Regions from separate parts of the Streptomyces sp. NPDC045956 genome, predicted to be linked through region 3. Evidence: riboswitches for the same ligand, from Rfam matches in the RefSeq annotation. Region 3 holds a riboswitch; each other region holds the start of a gene.

Region 1 (3,858 bases), on a different contig from region 3:
CCGGCCGGCGCGGCTCAGCCGGCCCGGTGCACCACGGCCTCGCACAGCTCCACCAGGGCGGTCTTCGCGTCGCACTCCTTGAGCGGGGCCAGCGCCGCCCGGGCCTCCTCGGCGTACCGGACGGTGTCCCGGCGCGCCTGCTCCAGCGCGGGGTGGGCGCGCAGCAGGCGCAGCGCCTCCGCGTGCCGGGCGTCGTCGCTCAGGTCGGAGTCCAGCAGCTCGCACAGGGCGACGTCCTCGGCCAGCCCCAGCCGGGCCGCCCGCTCGCGCAGCCGCAGCACCGGGAGGGTCGGGATGCCCTCCCGCAGGTCGGTGCCGGGCGTCTTGCCCGACTCGTGGGAGTCGGAGGCGATGTCCAGGACGTCGTCCGCGAGCTGGAAGGCGACCCCGAGGCGCTCGCCGTACTGGGTGAGCACGTCCACGACCGTCTCGTCGGCGCCGGACATCATCGCGCCGAACCGGCAGGAGACGGCCACCAGCGATCCCGTCTTGCCGCCCAGCACGTCCAGGTAGTGGTCGACCGGGTCCCGGCCGTCCTGCGGGCCCGCCGTCTCCAGGATCTGGCCGGTCACCAGCCGCTCGAAGGCCAGGGCCTGCACGCGGACCGCCTCGGGGCCGAGGTCGGCGAGGATCTGGGAGGCGCGGGCGAACAGGAAGTCACCGGTGAGGACCGCGACCGAGTTGTCCCAGCGGGTGTTCGCGCTGGGCACACCGCGCCGTACGGCGGCCTCGTCCATCACGTCGTCGTGGTACAGCGTGGCGAGGTGGGTCAGCTCCACGACGACCGCCGAGGGCACGATGCCGGGGGCGTAGGGGTCGCCGAACTGGGACGCGAGCATCACCAGCAACGGGCGGAACCGTTTGCCTCCCGCTCGCACCAGGTGCTGGGCGGCCTCCGTGATGAAGGGCACCTCGCTCTTGGTTGCCTCGAGCAACCCTTCCTCGACAGCAACCAATCCGGCCTGGACATCGGCTTCCAGAGCCTGGTCCCGCACGCTCAGCCCGAACGGCCCGACGACGGTCACGAGGGGTCTCCTGTCTGCTGGTGTCTACTGGCGATTACCTGGTTTGTCGATAGGTCGCTGCCACCACTCAAGTCAGCGTATCCGGTCACGTTTCGATCACCGCTAGCGCCCACCGTTACAGGCCGGTCGGTATCGGATCAGGCGCGGCAAGTTTTTGATCAGGCGATATGAGCAGATATTGATCGACATCGCTGGAGGGACGCGGCCCGGAACACGAGCAGGCCGGGAGCCGCCACGGAAGATCCCATCACCCCTCCCAACGGCCCGCACTCCGAGAACGTCACCCACTCGGCACACCCCCTCCCGTGCCGAACGGATGCCCCCACAGTGCACGGGAACACCGGACGGGGCGGGACGCGGAGGGCGGCCCCCACGAGGGGAGCGCGCGACGGCCGGCGCCGTCGGGGCGGCGGCCGGCCGATGAGCCGTCCCGCACCGCGCCCCCCACCCACGGCCGGTTGGCGCCCAGTTGGGACTAATGCCCGATTTGCCGTTCTTGTTGAGCCCCGTGAGTTGGCTCACTCCGTCCCCCCTGTGAGCAACCGCGTCGCCGACTGTGCCCTCCCTTTGCCCCGCAAGCCAGTTGAGGCTTGGCAGACGCAAAGGATCAAGCACCCCAAACACCCCAGATCAAGGTCAACAGGCGCGTTGGGTGATTCCTGCACTTGTTCCGGACATGTGCTCTCGCATACGTTCCCGGCCTGTCGGGCGGACGCCGAATCCTGCCACCGCCCGGACACACAGTCATCCACCAACAAACTCGCAGGCAGGAGCGGGGGACCCAGGTAAGTCGCCGCACCGGTCACCACCGGAGCGGCTCGGGGTGAAGCCGTACCCGTCAGGGCGCGGCCGGGCACCTCCCCGCCCGAACCCGACAGCTCACCTCGCAGGCGTATGGAGAGGGACTCAAGCATGTCTGCCAACGGTCAGAACCGTCACGCCCGGACCGCCCGCATCGCCCGCAAGCTCGCCGTCGCCGGTACCGGCGCCGCCGTGCTCGCCCTGCCGCTCATCGGCGCCACCGGCGCGTCCGCGGCCACCCCGGCCGCCGCCCCGGCCGCCGCCACCACCGCGACCACGTACCCGAACACGCTCGACGGCTGGATCCGCGAGTCGCTCGACGTCATGGCGCAGCACGGCATCCCCGGCTCCTACGAGGGCATCCACCGCAACATCATGCGGGAGTCCTCCGGCAACCCGCTCGCCATCAACAACTGGGACATTAACGCCATCAACGGCACCCCGTCCAAGGGCCTGCTCCAGGTGATCGACCCGACCTTTCAGGCGTACCACGTGCCCGGCACCTCCTGGGACCCGTACGACCCGGTCGCCAACATCACCGCCGCCTGCAACTACGCGGCCGACCGGTACGGCTCGATGGACAACGTCTTCGGCGCGTACTGAGCCGTACTGAGGGGTGCCCCCGCGGCGGCGGCCTAGGAGGTACCGAAGATCCGCTCGAGGACGACGGCCACGCCGTCGTCCTCGTTCGTGAGGGTGACCTCGTCCGCCACCGCCCTGAGTTCGGGATGGGCGTCGGCCATGGCGACACCGCGGGCGGCCCAGTGGAACATCGGGATGTCGTTGGGCATGTCGCCGAAGGCGATCGTCCGCCGCCGGCTCTGCCCGAGGCGCTCGGCGGCCAGCGCCAGGCCGGTCGCCTTGGTGATGCCGCACGGCTGGAGCTCCACCGTCCCGGGCCCGGACATCGTGACCGTGGCGAGGGAGCCGACCACCGCGCGCGCCGTCGCCGCCAACGCGTCGTCGCCGAGGTCGGGATGGCGCAGCAGGACCTTGCTGATCGGCGCCTCCCACAGTTCGTCCCGCCGCTCGACCCGCACCGCGGGCAGCGTCGGGTGGGGCATCAGGTACCCCGGCTCGATGAGCGTGAGGCCGTCGACGCCGTCCTGGTCGACGGCCGCGTGCACCTGGCCGACCTCGGCCTCGATCTTGCCGAGCGCGGTCTCGGCCAGCTCCCGGTCCAGGGTGACCGACCACAGCATCCGGTGCGCTCCGGCGTCGTACACCTGCGCGCCCTGTCCGCACACCGCGAGCCCCGTGCAGCCGAGACGGTCGAGCAGGGACCGGACCCGGGGGGCCGGCCGCCCGGTCACCACCAGGTGCCGCGCACCCGCCTCGGCCACCCGTGCCAGCGCGGCCAGCGACCGGTCGGAGACGGTGTCGTCGCCGCGGAGCAGCGTGCCGTCTAGGTCGGTGGCGACGAGTGAATACGCGGTGCGGTCCATGATCAGAGAATACGGACACCGGACCTGTCCGACTCACCCGCGATCGCATCCGAACGAGGACGCGCGAGTACGGCACGAGTGCGCACGAGTAGGGCGCAAGTACGCGCGAGGACGCACGTTCGTGTCCGGAACCTGGCACATCTCCCCTAAGGCCGGTTCAAGGCCTGTGCACCGATTGGCAACAAGATGGCCCGCCGCCTACCGGCCGGGCCCCCCGGGGGGTACCTTCCTTTTGTCCAGGGGGACTTGATCGGGGGGTCGGGTTGAACGGCGGACGTGTGCGCGTGCTCAGGCCACAGGAGCTGGGCGAGGGGGAACGGGAGCACTGGCGGGAGCTGCGCGCCAAGTCGGCGGCGCCCCGCAATCCCTTCATGGAGCCGGAGTTCACCGACGTCGTGGGCCGGGTACGGCCGCGGGCGCGGGTCGCCGTGGTGTACGAGGGCGGCGAGGCGGCCGGTTTCCTGCCGCACGAGCGCGGTGCGCTGGGCCAGGGCCGGGCGATCGGGCTCGGGGTCTCGGACTGCCAGGGCGCGGTGCTGCGCGAGGGACTCGTCCCGGACACCCGCCGGCTGCTCAGGGCCTGTTCC
Region 2 (3,858 bases), on a different contig from region 3:
CCGCCGGCGGCTGGACGTACTGGCAGGCCGGTGGGTCCGGCCGGGCCATGCAGGCCCTGCGGGTCCGCGTGCCGCACGGGTCGCAGGGCGACATCGTGCGGGTGCACCCCGGGGAGGAGTGGCTCCACGTGCTGCGGGGCAGGCTGCGGCTGCGCCTCGGGGAGACCGTGCACCGGCTCGGTCCGGGCGACAGCGCGCACTTCGACTCGCTGACCCCGCACCGGATCGCCGCCCAGGACGCCGACGGGGTCGAGCTGCTCTTCGTCCACACGCTGTTGCAGAGCCCGTCCACGGCGCTCTGCCTGGGCCCGGCCGCCGCGCCGCCCCACCCCACCCCTGGAGAGACGCCATGAAGATGCAGGACAGGTTTCCGCGGGCCGTGTGGGTGCGGCTCTTCATCTACCTGGTGGTGGGCCACCTCTTCGCGGCCTTCATCTACCTGCTCTTCGAGGTGGGGGCCGGCAGCCGGTGAGGGGAGCCCTCAGTCCAGCATCCGCTCGCGCAGCCGCTCCCGGGTCTCCGGGGTGACCCGCAGGCCCTGCTCCAGGTAGGCGTCGACTCCGCCCCAGGTCTGCTCGACGGTCTCCAGGGCCGCCGCGAGGTACTCGGCGCGCGCGTCGAACAGGGGGCTGAGCAGCTCCATGACCTCGGGGGAGTAGGCGGAGGCGGCGGAGCTGCTGCGCCGCACCTTGTAGCGGCGGTGCGTGGCGTTCGACTTCAGGTAGTCCTCGACGATGGCGTCCCGCTCGACGCCCAGGGCGAGGAGGGTGATCGCGATCGACAGGCCCGCGCGGTCCTTGCCGGCCGCGCAGTGCATCAGGGCCGGGACGCTGTCCTCGGCGAGCGCGTGCAGCACCCGTGAGTGCTCCGCCGTGCGCTCCTTGATGATCAGGCGGTAGGAGCCGATCATCCGCTCGGCGCCCTTGTCGCCGGCCAGGATCTCGCGGAGCTGGTCCAGGTCGCCGTCGCGGACCATCTTCCAGAACTCGGCGCCGTCGGCCGGGTCGCTCAGCGGCAGGTTGACATTGCGCACGCCCGGCAGCTCGATGTCCGGCCCTTCGAGCTTCTGGTCGGCCGCGTTGCGGAAGTCGAAGATCGTGTGCAGGCCCAGCGAGGCCAGGAACGCGGCGTCCCCTCCGGTGGCGTGTGCCAGGTGACCGCTGCGGAACAGCACTCCCTGTCGCACCCGCCGTCCGTCCACGGTCGGCAGGCCGCCCACGTCACGGAAGTTGCGCACACCGGCCAGCTCGGGTTCGGTCGACGGGACCTGCTGCGTCACGAGGGCTCCTCCCACTCCGCCCCGTCGGCGCTGCTCGCCGCCGGGCTCCACTCGAAGATACGGCACGGGCCCGCGCCATCGGTGGCCGAGACGTCCGACAGTGGACTACCTGGGCCTTCTGTCCGTATTGGTGTGTTGGTTCCAACTGGTGCGGAAATAAAAGGGGCTGGAGGGGCGGCGCGTGAGCAGCGTCATACCCGTGACGGTGCGTTGCTCGTCATGTCCACGTAATGCGGCCGGTTTTCAAGGACCTTTACCCGCGTCGACCTGTCGCGCTTCGACGGAGGGTGACCGGCGATTCCCATAAAGGATCATTTGGAACACCGGTCGGCGCAACCCGGCGCTTGTCGCTGCGCGTCCCGGTCGCTTACGTTCACCACCGATCCGGACGGACGCCTAATCCTGCCGCCGACCGGAGCCCGCACTCATCGACCACCCGTACACGGCAGGAGCGGGGGACCCACAGGTATGACTGCCTGTTCCGGTTCCCGGAACGGCTTGGGGTAAAGCCGCGTCCCGACGCGGCCGGGCATCTCCAGCTCGCACCCGACAGCTCACCTCGCAGGCGCCGGAGAGGAATTCGCCATGCCCGCGAAGGGTAAGCACCGCCGTACCAGGGCCATGCGCCTGACCCGCGCCATCGCCGTCGCCGGAACCGGTGGCGCCGCGCTCGCGCTCCCGCTGATGGGCGCCGCCGGGGCCCACGCCGCTCCCGCGCAGTCCGCTTCCGAGAAGCCCGTGCAGTCCGTGCAGTCGGTCACCGCTTCGGCGAAGAAGGCCGCCGGCGCGGAGAAGAACGGCGACGCGCGGACGTACACCGTGAAGAGCGGTGACTACCTCTCGAAGATCGCCGACGAGCAGGACGTCGACGGCGGCTGGAAGCAGCTCTACGCGGACAACCGCGAGGCCGTCGGTTCGGACCCGTCGCTGATCCACCCGGGTCTGAAGCTCGCCGTCGACGGCCGGGCCGCCCAGTCCTCCGCCCCGTCCTCCTCCGCCCCGTCGGAGAAGCCGGCCACCGAGAAGCCCGCCGCGGCCGAGAAGCCGGCCCCCGCGAAGGCCGAGCCGGCCGAGAAGACCTCGGATGCCGCGAACAGCTCCGCCGACTCCGCCGACTCCTCGAACACGAGCCCCCAGTCCGCCGGCAGCGGCTTCGTCTCGCCCGTCCCGAGCGGCACCCTGGGCACCCCGTACCACCAGACCGGCAGCATGTGGTCCAGCGGCTACCACACCGGCACGGACTTCGTCGTCCCGACCGGCACCTCCCTCAAGGCCGTCGGTGCGGGCACCGTCGTCTCCGCGGGCTGGGGCGGCGCGTACGGCAACCAGGTCGTCATCCAGCTCGCCGACGGCCACTACGCCCAGTACGCCCACCTGTCCTCCCTCTCCGTCTCCGCGGGCCAGTCCGTGACGGCGGGTCAGCAGGTCGGCCTCTCGGGTGCCACCGGCAACGTGACCGGCCCGCACCTGCACTTCGAGATCCGCACCTCCCCGGACTACGGCTCGGACGTGGACCCGGTCGCGTACCTGCGCTCCCACGGCGTCTCCCTCTGACGAGGAACTGACGCGCCCTCCCGCGCCACCGAAGGCCGGACCCCGATCGCCGGGTCCGGCCTTCGGTGTTCTGTGTTTTCCGGACCGGGCGTATTCCTGAATTGGCGAACACTTTAGGCGTGGTCTTTCTCACCGCCCGTCAACCCTTTCCTACGGTCGCGTAGGTCACATTCGAAGGTGAATCATGGGCCGACGTGGCAGACGATTCGAAGAGTGACAACGAAACAGTGATCGGGTCGTACGTGGCGCTGGGGGACAGCTTCACCGAGGGCGTCGGAGACCGGGGCCCCGACGGGTCGTTCGTCGGCTGGGCCGACCGGTTCGCGGTCCTGCTCGCGGACCGGCGCCCCGAGGGCGACTTCACGTACACGAACCTCGCCGTACGCGGCAGGCTGCTCGACCGGATCGTGGCCGAGCAGGTGCCGCGGGCCGTCGAACTCGCCCCCGACCTGGTCTCGTTCTGTGCGGGCGGCAACGACATCATCCGGCCCGGCACCGACCCCGACGAGGTGGCCGAGCGGTTCGAGCGGGCGGTGGCCGCGCTGACGGCCGCGGCCGGCACCGTGCTGGTGACGACCGGCTTCGACACCCGCGAGGTGCCCGTCCTCAGGCGCCTGCGCGGCAAGATCGCCACGTACAACGGGCACGTCCGGGCCATCGCCGACCGGTACGGCTGTCCCGTGCTCGACCTGTGGTCGCTCCGGACCGTGCAGGACCGCAGGGCGTGGGACGCCGACCGGCTGCACCTGTCGCCGGAGGGACACACGCGCGTGGCGCTGCGCGCGGGCCAGGTCCTCGGCCTGCCCGTCCCGGCCGACCCCGACCAGCCCTGGCCGCCGCTGCCGCCGCGCGGCGCCCTGAACGTCCGCCGGGACGACGTCCACTGGGCCCGCGAGTTCCTGGTCCCGTGGATCGGCCGCCGGCTGCGCGGCGAGTCCTCGGGCGACCACGTGATCGCCAAGGGGACGCTCTCGGCGGAGGACATCAGGGGCCGGATCGCGGCGGTGGCCTGACGGCGGAGGAAC
Region 3 (3,858 bases):
GTTCGGGGCGGCGGGAGACGAGTGGTGCGGCCAGGTCACGTGGACGACGAGGGAGCGTACGCCAGGGCCGGCGGCCGGCTCCCCGGCGACCCCGCGCCCGACCCGGGCCTCGGCACCGAGGCGATGGCGCCGCCCACCCAGGCCGAACGGCCCCCGAGGACCCCGTACGGGCGCCGCCTGGTGCGCCTGCTCCCGGTCCTGCTCATCGTCGTCGCCATCCTGTACGACATCTTCACCCCGAGATACTTCACGGCCGGCCCGCTCTACACGGCCGCGCCGCTGGTCGCCGCCCCCCTCTACTCGCGGCGGGGCACGGCGCTCACCGGTGTCGCCGTGGTCGCCGCCGTCGTCGGGCTGCAACTGAGCAAGGGCGTCGCCCACTACGTCGACTCCCTCACGGAGCTGATCACCATCGCGACGGTGGCCGCCCTCGCGGTCTTCGTCAACGCCTTCGTCCGCCGCACCGGTGAGCGCCTCGTCAGCGTCCGCGAGATCGCCGAGGCAGCCCAGCGCGCCGTGCTGCCCGAGCCCGCCGAACGGATCGGCGGCTTCGAGATCGCCGCCTGCTACGAGGCCGCGCAGGCCGACGCCTTCATCGGCGGGGACCTGTACGCGGTGCAGGACAGCGCGCGCGGCGTCCGGCTCATCGTCGGGGACGTGCGCGGCAAGGGCATGGGCGCGGTGGCCGCCGTCGCCGTCGTGATCGGCGCCTTCCGGGAGGCCGCCGAGCAGGAGGCCACGCTGGAGGCGGTGGCCCAGCGCCTGGAGCGGGCGCTGGCCCGCGAGGGCACCCGGCGCAACGGACTGGACGCCTTCGAGGGGTTCACCACCGCCGTCCTCGCCGAACTCCCGCACGGCGACGGGGTCGTGCGGATCGTGAACCGAGGCCACCCGCCCCCGCTGCTGCTGTACGCCGACGGCACCCTGCGCCCGCTCCCCGCCCGGGAGTCGGCGCTGCCCCTCGGGATGGGCGAGCTGGGCGTGTGGCCCGACCGGGCCCAGGAGGACGCCTTCCCGGGCGGAGCCACCCTGCTGCTGCACACCGACGGACTGTCCGAAGCCCGGGACGCGCGGGGCGAGTTCTACGACCCGTACGAACGGCTCGCCGGCTGCGTCTTCCGGCACCCGGGGAAACTGCTCGCCGCCCTCGCCGAGGACGTGCGCCGGCACTCCGGGGGCGGGATGGCGGACGACATGGCACTCCTCGCCGTACGCCGTCCCGCGCGCGAGGACCTTGATCATTGTCACGAACGGTGATCTGGTGAGCGCCCTGCGCATAACGACTGACACTCCGTCAGAAACTTGTGGCGTGAAGGGGAATACTGAGGGGCGGTCAAGTCGCCCGGATTTCACCGATCCTGAGGCGTACGTCCCGCCCGGATTCGTTAATGATCAAGAGGAACAGCTTGGAATCTCGGCCCCGCGTCTATTAACGTTCGATAACGCAGCGCGGTCGTCCCAGCCGTCACAGAAGGCGGCTCCGTGCGCACGCGCCGAATCCCGCGAGGGAACCGGGGAACCACCACCTTGGGGTGAATCGCTCGTACGACGCCGTGGAGACACGGCGGATATACGCGCGTAGGAGACCTTCCTGCTCCGAACCCGTCAGCTAACCCGGTAGGCGGAAGGAAGGAAAGGAGTACGCCCACGTGGCGTCCAACCGGCCTGCCCCCGAGGCCCCGTTCGTGCCCAGCGCGCGCGACACCGACACCTTCGGCTACGACGGCTACCGCACCGAAGAGGGCCCCTGGGAGGAGTGGAATCCCACCGCGGACTCCATCCGCCCCGTGCGCGGCCGGCACCGCGTCGCCAAGCAGCGCGGCGGACTCGCCCGCAGCTCCACCGTCCTCGGCGTCGGTGTCATAGCCGCGGTCGGCGCGGGCGGCATGGCCAGCGCGCAGACCGGCAAGCCGCCGGTGTCCATCTCCATGCCCGACCTGCCCAACGTCGGCTCGCTCATCTCGGACGACGAGGAGCCGGAGCCGCAGGGTTCCGCCGCCCCGCTCAGCGGCATCGGCGTGGCCGCGACCGCCGACACCGCGGAGGGTGCCTCCGACGCCGGCGAGACGCTGCGGGCCCGGATCATGGCGCAGGCCGAGCAGCAGCAGGCCCAGGTCGAGACCAAGGCCGCCGCCGAGGCCGCTGCCGCCGCCGAGAAGAAGGCCGCGGAAGCCGCCGCCAAGGCGGAGAAGGAGGCCGAGGCCAAGGCCGCCGCCGCCAAGAAGAAGGCGGAGGAGGAGGCCGCGAAGAAGGCCGAGGCCGAGCGGCTCGCGAAGCTGGCCAAGCAGTACACCCTGCCGACCTCCTCGTACACGATCTCCTCCAGCTTCGGCCAGGCCGGCGCGTACTGGTCCTCCGGCTACCACACCGGCCTCGACTTCGCCGCGCCCACCGGCACGCTGCTCAAGGCGGTGCACAGCGGCACCATCACGTCCGCCGGCTACGAGGGCTCCTACGGCTACAAGACCGTGCTGACCCTCGACGACGGCACCGAGATCTGGTACGCCCACCAGTCGTCCATCAGCGTCAGCGTCGGCCAGAAGGTCACCACCGGTGACGTCATCGGCCGCGTCGGCGCCACCGGCAACGTGACCGGGGCCCACCTCCACATGGAGGTCCACACCAGCGACGGCGGCGGGATCGACCCGATGGCCTGGTTGCAGAGCAAGGGCCTCACCCCCTGACCGAATCCGTGCACGGCCCCGCCGGTCCCCGGCGGCCCTGACGGCGACCCCCCGACGCCAGGGCTGCCGGTTTGCGGGATTTTTGCCCCGCTCCCGGAATCACCGGCTCCGTCGTGGCCGTTGACGCAGAACATGACTTCTCTGCGCAAGCTCGGCTCCTCGGACCTCGAGGTCTTCCCCCTCGCCCTCGGTGGCAACGTCTTCGGCTGGACCGCCGACCAGGACACCTCCTTCGCCGTCCTGGACGCCTACACGGCCGCGGGCGGCAACTTCGTCGACACCGCCGACTCGTACTCCGCGTGGGTCGACGGCAACAGCGGCGGGGAGTCCGAGACCATCGTCGGCAAGTGGCTCGCCTCCCGCGGCAACCGCGGTGACGTCGTCCTCGCCACCAAGGTCAGCCAGCACCCCGAGTACCCGGGCCTGTCCGCCGCGAACATCAAGGCGGCGGCCGACGCCTCGCTGCGCCGCCTGGGCACCGACCACATCGACCTGTACTACACCCACTTCGACAAGCCCGAGGTGCCGGTGGAGGAGATCGTCGGGGCGCTCGACGAGCTGGTACGTGCGGGCAAGGTCCGGCACATCGCCGCCTCCAACATCTCCGCCGAGCGGCTCGCGGCCTCCCTGGAGTTCTCCGACCGCGAGGGCCTCGCCCGGTACGTGGCGCTCCAGCCCCACTACAACCTCGTCTCGCGGGACACCTACGAGGGCGGGCTGCGCGACCTCGCGGAGCGGTCCGGCCTGGCCGCCGTGCCGTACTACTCCCTCGCCTCCGGATTCCTCACCGGCAAGTACCGGGCCGGGGCGGCCGTCGACAGCCCCCGGGCGGGCGGCGCGGCGAAGCACCTGGAGACCGAGCGGGGCCGGCGGGTCCTGGCGGCCCTGGACGAGATCGCCGAAGCCCACGACGCTCCCGTCGCCACGGTCGCCCTGGCCTGGCTGGCCGCGCAGCCGACGGTGGCCGCGCCGATCGCCTCCGCCCGCACGGTCGAGCAGCTCCCGGCGCTGCTGGGGGTGGCCGAGCTGTCCCTCACCCCGGACGAGGTCGCCCGGCTGGAGCGGGCGTCGCTCTGACGGACGGAGTCTTGGGGCCCGCGGCCGGCGGGGCGGGCAGGGGTTACCCGCGGTGCGGGTGGGGCGGGGCGTACGGGAGGTAGCCGTGAGGGGCGTG
Region 4 (3,858 bases), on a different contig from region 3:
AGGAGGTCGCCAAGGCCCGCCTGCGCCCCGACAACCGCGCGGTGCTCGTCTACGAGCCCACCGCCCCCGCCGACGTGAACGACGCCACCGACGAGAACGAGGAGGCGGCCAAGTGACCGAGCTCGCCACCATGGAATTCCACCAGCAGCCGCAGGCCGGCGAGCCCAGGCCGTGGGCGTTCCCGGCACCGGAGCGCGGCAGCCTCGACAACGGCCTGACCGTGCTGCGCTGCCACCGTCCCGGCCAGCAGGTCGTCGCCGTGGAGGTCCTGCTCGACGCGCCCCTGGACGCCGAGCCCACCGGTCTCGACGGCGTCGCCACCATCATGGCGCGGGCCTTCTCGGAGGGCACCGACAAGCACTCCGCCGAGGACTTCGCCGCCGAGCTGGAGCGCTGCGGGGCCACCCTCGACGCGCACGCCGACCACCCCGGCGTCCGGCTGAGCCTGGAGGTGCCCGTCTCGCGCCTCGCCAAGGCCCTCGGCCTGGTCGCCGACGCCCTGAGGGCGCCCGCGTTCGCGGACGGCGAGGTCGAACGGCTGGTCCGCAACCGCCTCGACGAGATCCCGCACGAGCTGGCCAACCCAGCCCGCCGGGCCGCCAAGGAGCTCTCCAAGGAGCTGTTCCCGGCCGGGACGCGCATGTCGCGCCCCCGCCAGGGCACCGAGGAGACCGTCGCGAGCATCGACTCCGCCGCCGTACGCGCCTTCTACGAGAAGCACGTCCGGCCCGCCACGGCCACCGCCGTGGTCGTCGGAGACCTCACCGGCGTGGACCTCGACGCGCTGCTCGTGGAGACGCTGGGCGCGTGGACCGGTTCCGCCGCTGAGCCCCGTCCGGTGCCGCCGGTGACCGCCGACGACCGGGGCCGGGTCGTCATCGTGGACCGCCCCGGCGCCGTCCAGACGCAGCTGCTCATCGGCCGCACCGGCTCCGACCGGCACGACCGCGTGTGGCCCGCGCAGGTGCTCGGCACGTACTGCCTCGGCGGCACCCTCACCTCGCGCCTGGACCGCGTCCTGCGCGAGGAGAAGGGCTACACCTACGGAGTCCGGGCTTTCGGGCAGGTCCTGCGCTCCGCGCCCGACGGGACCGGCGCCGCCATGCTGGCCATCAGCGGCTCCGTCGACACCCCCAACACCGGTCCGGCCCTGGAGGACCTGTGGACGGTGCTGCGCAAGCTCGCCGAGGGCGGGCTCACCGACGCCGAGCGTGACGTCGCCGTGCAGAACCTGGTGGGCGTGGCGCCGCTGAAGTACGAGACGGCGGCCGCCGTCGCGAGCACGCTGGCCGACCAGGTCGAGCAGCACCTGCCCGACGACTACCAGGCGACGCTCTACCGCCAACTCGCCGCCACGGGCACCGTGGAGGCCACGGCGGCGGTCGTGAACGCCTTCCCGGTGGACCGTCTGGTGACGGTCCTCGTCGGCGACGCGGCACAGATCAAGGAGCCGGTCGAGGCGCTCGGCATCGGTGAAGTCACCGTGGTGGCGGCCGAGTAGCGGTACGCGCGTGGGGCCCTGGTGACCGGAGTGTCACCAGGGCCGCCGTTTGTCCGAATTGAGGGAGAGGCTGCCTGTCTGCGCTGTGGCATGCGCTACAAAAAGCCGGTTGCGTTTGAGGATTGAAGACAACCGCGTTTAGCGTCTTCCGGGCTGTTCGTCAGGCAGTGCGCCGCACCCGCGGCACCGGACAGTCATCGCCGAGTCCCCGTACGGCGCGAGCCAGGGGAGCCGGGGACCCACCGTAGTCCCTGGGGTGAATCGGACGCCCGCGCGTGCCGCGAGGGGGTCCGTAGGAGACCTTCCACCTCCGAACCCGTCAGCTAACCCGGTAGGCGAGAGGGAAGGAAAGGACCAGCCACTACATGGCGTTCACGCGCGCCGCCGGCAAGCACCGCCGTCCCGGCCGGATGCACCGCACCACCGCCCGCGCGGCGGGTGTCGCGGCCCTCGCCACCACCGGCGTCGTAGGCACCCTCGCGGCTCCGGCGCTCGCCGCCGAGCCCCAGGTCGAGCAGAGCGGGCTCACCCCGGTCATCAGCATCGGCGACTCCCTGGCCGACGAGATCGACGCCCAGGCCGCCGCGCAGAAGCAGGCCGCCCTGGACGCCGCCGCCCGTGAGGCGGCGCAGGAGGCCGCGCGCGAGCGGGCCGCCCAGGCCGCCCAGGAGGCGCGCGAGGCCAAGGAGCGCGCCGCGCGGGAGGCGGAGCGCAAGCGTCTCAACACCTTCGTCACGCCGATCACCGCCTCCTACGTCTCCACCGCCTACCAGGCCGGCAGCTCCCTGTGGTCCTCCGGCAGCCACACCGGCATCGACTTCCACGCCTCCACCGGCACCTCCGTGCACGCGGTCGGCGTCGGCACCGTCGTCGAGGCCGGCTGGGGCGGGGCGTACGGCAACCAGGTCGTGCTCAAGATGCACGACGGCACGTACACGCAGTACGGCCACCTGTCGTCCATCGGTGTCTCGGTGGGCCAGTCGGTCGACGCGGGACAGCAGATCGGCCTGTCCGGCGCCACCGGCAACGTCACCGGACCGCACCTGCACTTCGAGGCCCGTACGAGCCCCGAGTACGGCTCGGACATGGACCCCGTCGCCTACCTCCGCTCCCACGGCGTTAACGTCTGAGGACGGCGTGAACGTCTGACGACGACCTGAACGTCTGAGGACGTCGGGAACGTCCGACGACGACGTGAACGTCCGACGACGGACGAACGGTACGCGAAAGCCCCGGCTCCCCGAGTCGGGGCTTTCGCATTTCCGGAGTGTTCCCGGTGTGGCCGTTGTCCAAAAAGTGTCCATGAAATCCACATCGCCGTCGGAATTCCCGCCGCATTGGCCTAGAGTCGCTGAACACGCGTCAATCGTCGACGTTTCCCGGGGATGAAGGCGGAGGTCGGGCATGCGCATTCCGGCGCACTCGGTGTGCACGGCGATCCGGGACGACATCGTCTCCGGTGTCCACGGGCGCGGCAGCCGCCTCACCGAGGAACTCCTGGCCCGTCGCTACGGCGTCTCCCGGGTCCCCGTCCGGGAGGCACTGCGCACGCTGGAGGCGGAGGGGTTCGTGGTCACCCGGCGGCACGCGGGCGCGTGCGTCGCGGAGCCGACCGAGCGGGAGGCGGCCGACCTGCTGGAGACGCGCACGCTCCTCGAACCCCTCGGCGCGTCCCGGGCCGCCCGGCGCCGCACCGAGGCGCATCTCAAGGTCCTGCGCGGCCTGGTGCGGCTCGGCCAGGAGCGTGCCAGGCAGGGGAGCAGCGACGATCTGCGCTCGCTGGACGGCTGGTTCCACGAGACCCTCGCCCAGGCCGCCGGCAGCCCCTCCCTGACGGCGTTGCTGACCCAGCTGCGCCACAAGATCGCCTGGCTGTACGCCGTGGAGGCCGCGGCCGACCCGGTGGAGTGCTGGGCGGAGCACGGCGCGATCGTCGACGCGGTGGCCCGGGGCGACGGCGAGCGCGCCCGGGCGCTCATGGCGCTGCACGCCGAACGGTCGGCGCCGGCGCACCGCCTGCGCTTCGCCGCCGGAGGCCAGGCGGCGGACCGTGTGAGGAACCCGCAACGTGCCGTAAACATGTCGGGTCTGCGTTATTAACATGAGCGCCGTATACAAAGACAGGGGAATTCGAGGGGGTGATTTCCGCTGCCCGCGAAAAGCGAATACCCCCGCCAGGAGTGGTGCAGAGAAAAGGCCCGCCCGGAATTCCGGGCGGGCCTTTCTCGGTGGTGCTGCCGTCGGTCAGACGGTCTCGGGAAGCTCTTCGAGACCCTCGGAGACCAGCTTCGCCAGCCGCTCCAGGGCGGCGTCCGCGCCCTCGGCGTCGGAGGCGAGCACGATCTCCTCGCCGCCCT

Evidence for each region. Region 3 has a riboswitch for cyclic di-AMP ahead of AC07FV_RS32960 (M23 family metallopeptidase). Riboswitches for the same ligand answer to the same signal wherever they lie in the genome.
Region 1: linked by a shared signal. The riboswitch ahead of AC07FV_RS32615 (transglycosylase SLT domain-containing protein) and the one ahead of AC07FV_RS32960 (M23 family metallopeptidase) in region 3 are both predicted to bind cyclic di-AMP.
Region 2: linked by a shared signal. The riboswitch ahead of AC07FV_RS05770 (M23 family metallopeptidase) and the one ahead of AC07FV_RS32960 (M23 family metallopeptidase) in region 3 are both predicted to bind cyclic di-AMP.
Region 4: linked by a shared signal. The riboswitch ahead of AC07FV_RS23865 (M23 family metallopeptidase) and the one ahead of AC07FV_RS32960 (M23 family metallopeptidase) in region 3 are both predicted to bind cyclic di-AMP.

The regions. Positions count from the first base shown of each region.
Region 1 covers NZ_JBWKKZ010000016.1:72,567-76,424, reverse strand. Annotated here, with positions in the region: gene AC07FV_RS32620 (polyprenyl synthetase family protein) at 15-1,025, opposite strand; cyclic di-AMP (ydaO/yuaA leader) riboswitch at 1,765-1,932, shown strand; gene AC07FV_RS32615 (transglycosylase SLT domain-containing protein) at 1,938-2,429, shown strand; gene AC07FV_RS32610 (HAD family hydrolase) at 2,462-3,271, opposite strand; gene AC07FV_RS32605 (GNAT family N-acetyltransferase) at 3,556-3,858, shown strand, end outside.
Region 2 covers NZ_JBWKKZ010000002.1:4,305-8,162, forward strand. Annotated here, with positions in the region: gene AC07FV_RS05755 (helix-turn-helix domain-containing protein) at 1-353, shown strand, start outside; gene AC07FV_RS05760 (DUF6126 family protein) at 350-472, shown strand; gene AC07FV_RS05765 (tyrosine-protein phosphatase) at 482-1,279, opposite strand; cyclic di-AMP (ydaO/yuaA leader) riboswitch at 1,703-1,862, shown strand; gene AC07FV_RS05770 (M23 family metallopeptidase) at 1,865-2,833, shown strand; gene AC07FV_RS05775 (SGNH/GDSL hydrolase family protein) at 3,061-3,846, shown strand.
Region 3 covers NZ_JBWKKZ010000017.1:17,224-21,081, reverse strand. Annotated here, with positions in the region: gene AC07FV_RS32965 (PP2C family protein-serine/threonine phosphatase) at 40-1,257, shown strand; cyclic di-AMP (ydaO/yuaA leader) riboswitch at 1,482-1,639, shown strand; gene AC07FV_RS32960 (M23 family metallopeptidase) at 1,650-2,684, shown strand; gene AC07FV_RS32955 (aldo/keto reductase) at 2,817-3,761, shown strand; gene AC07FV_RS32950 (PrsW family intramembrane metalloprotease) at 3,805-3,858, opposite strand, start outside.
Region 4 covers NZ_JBWKKZ010000009.1:112,542-116,399, forward strand. Annotated here, with positions in the region: gene AC07FV_RS23855 (M16 family metallopeptidase) at 1-116, shown strand, start outside; gene AC07FV_RS23860 (M16 family metallopeptidase) at 113-1,501, shown strand; cyclic di-AMP (ydaO/yuaA leader) riboswitch at 1,690-1,854, shown strand; gene AC07FV_RS23865 (M23 family metallopeptidase) at 1,867-2,631, shown strand; gene AC07FV_RS23870 (GntR family transcriptional regulator) at 2,906-3,601, shown strand; gene AC07FV_RS23875 (HPr family phosphocarrier protein) at 3,746-3,858, opposite strand, start outside.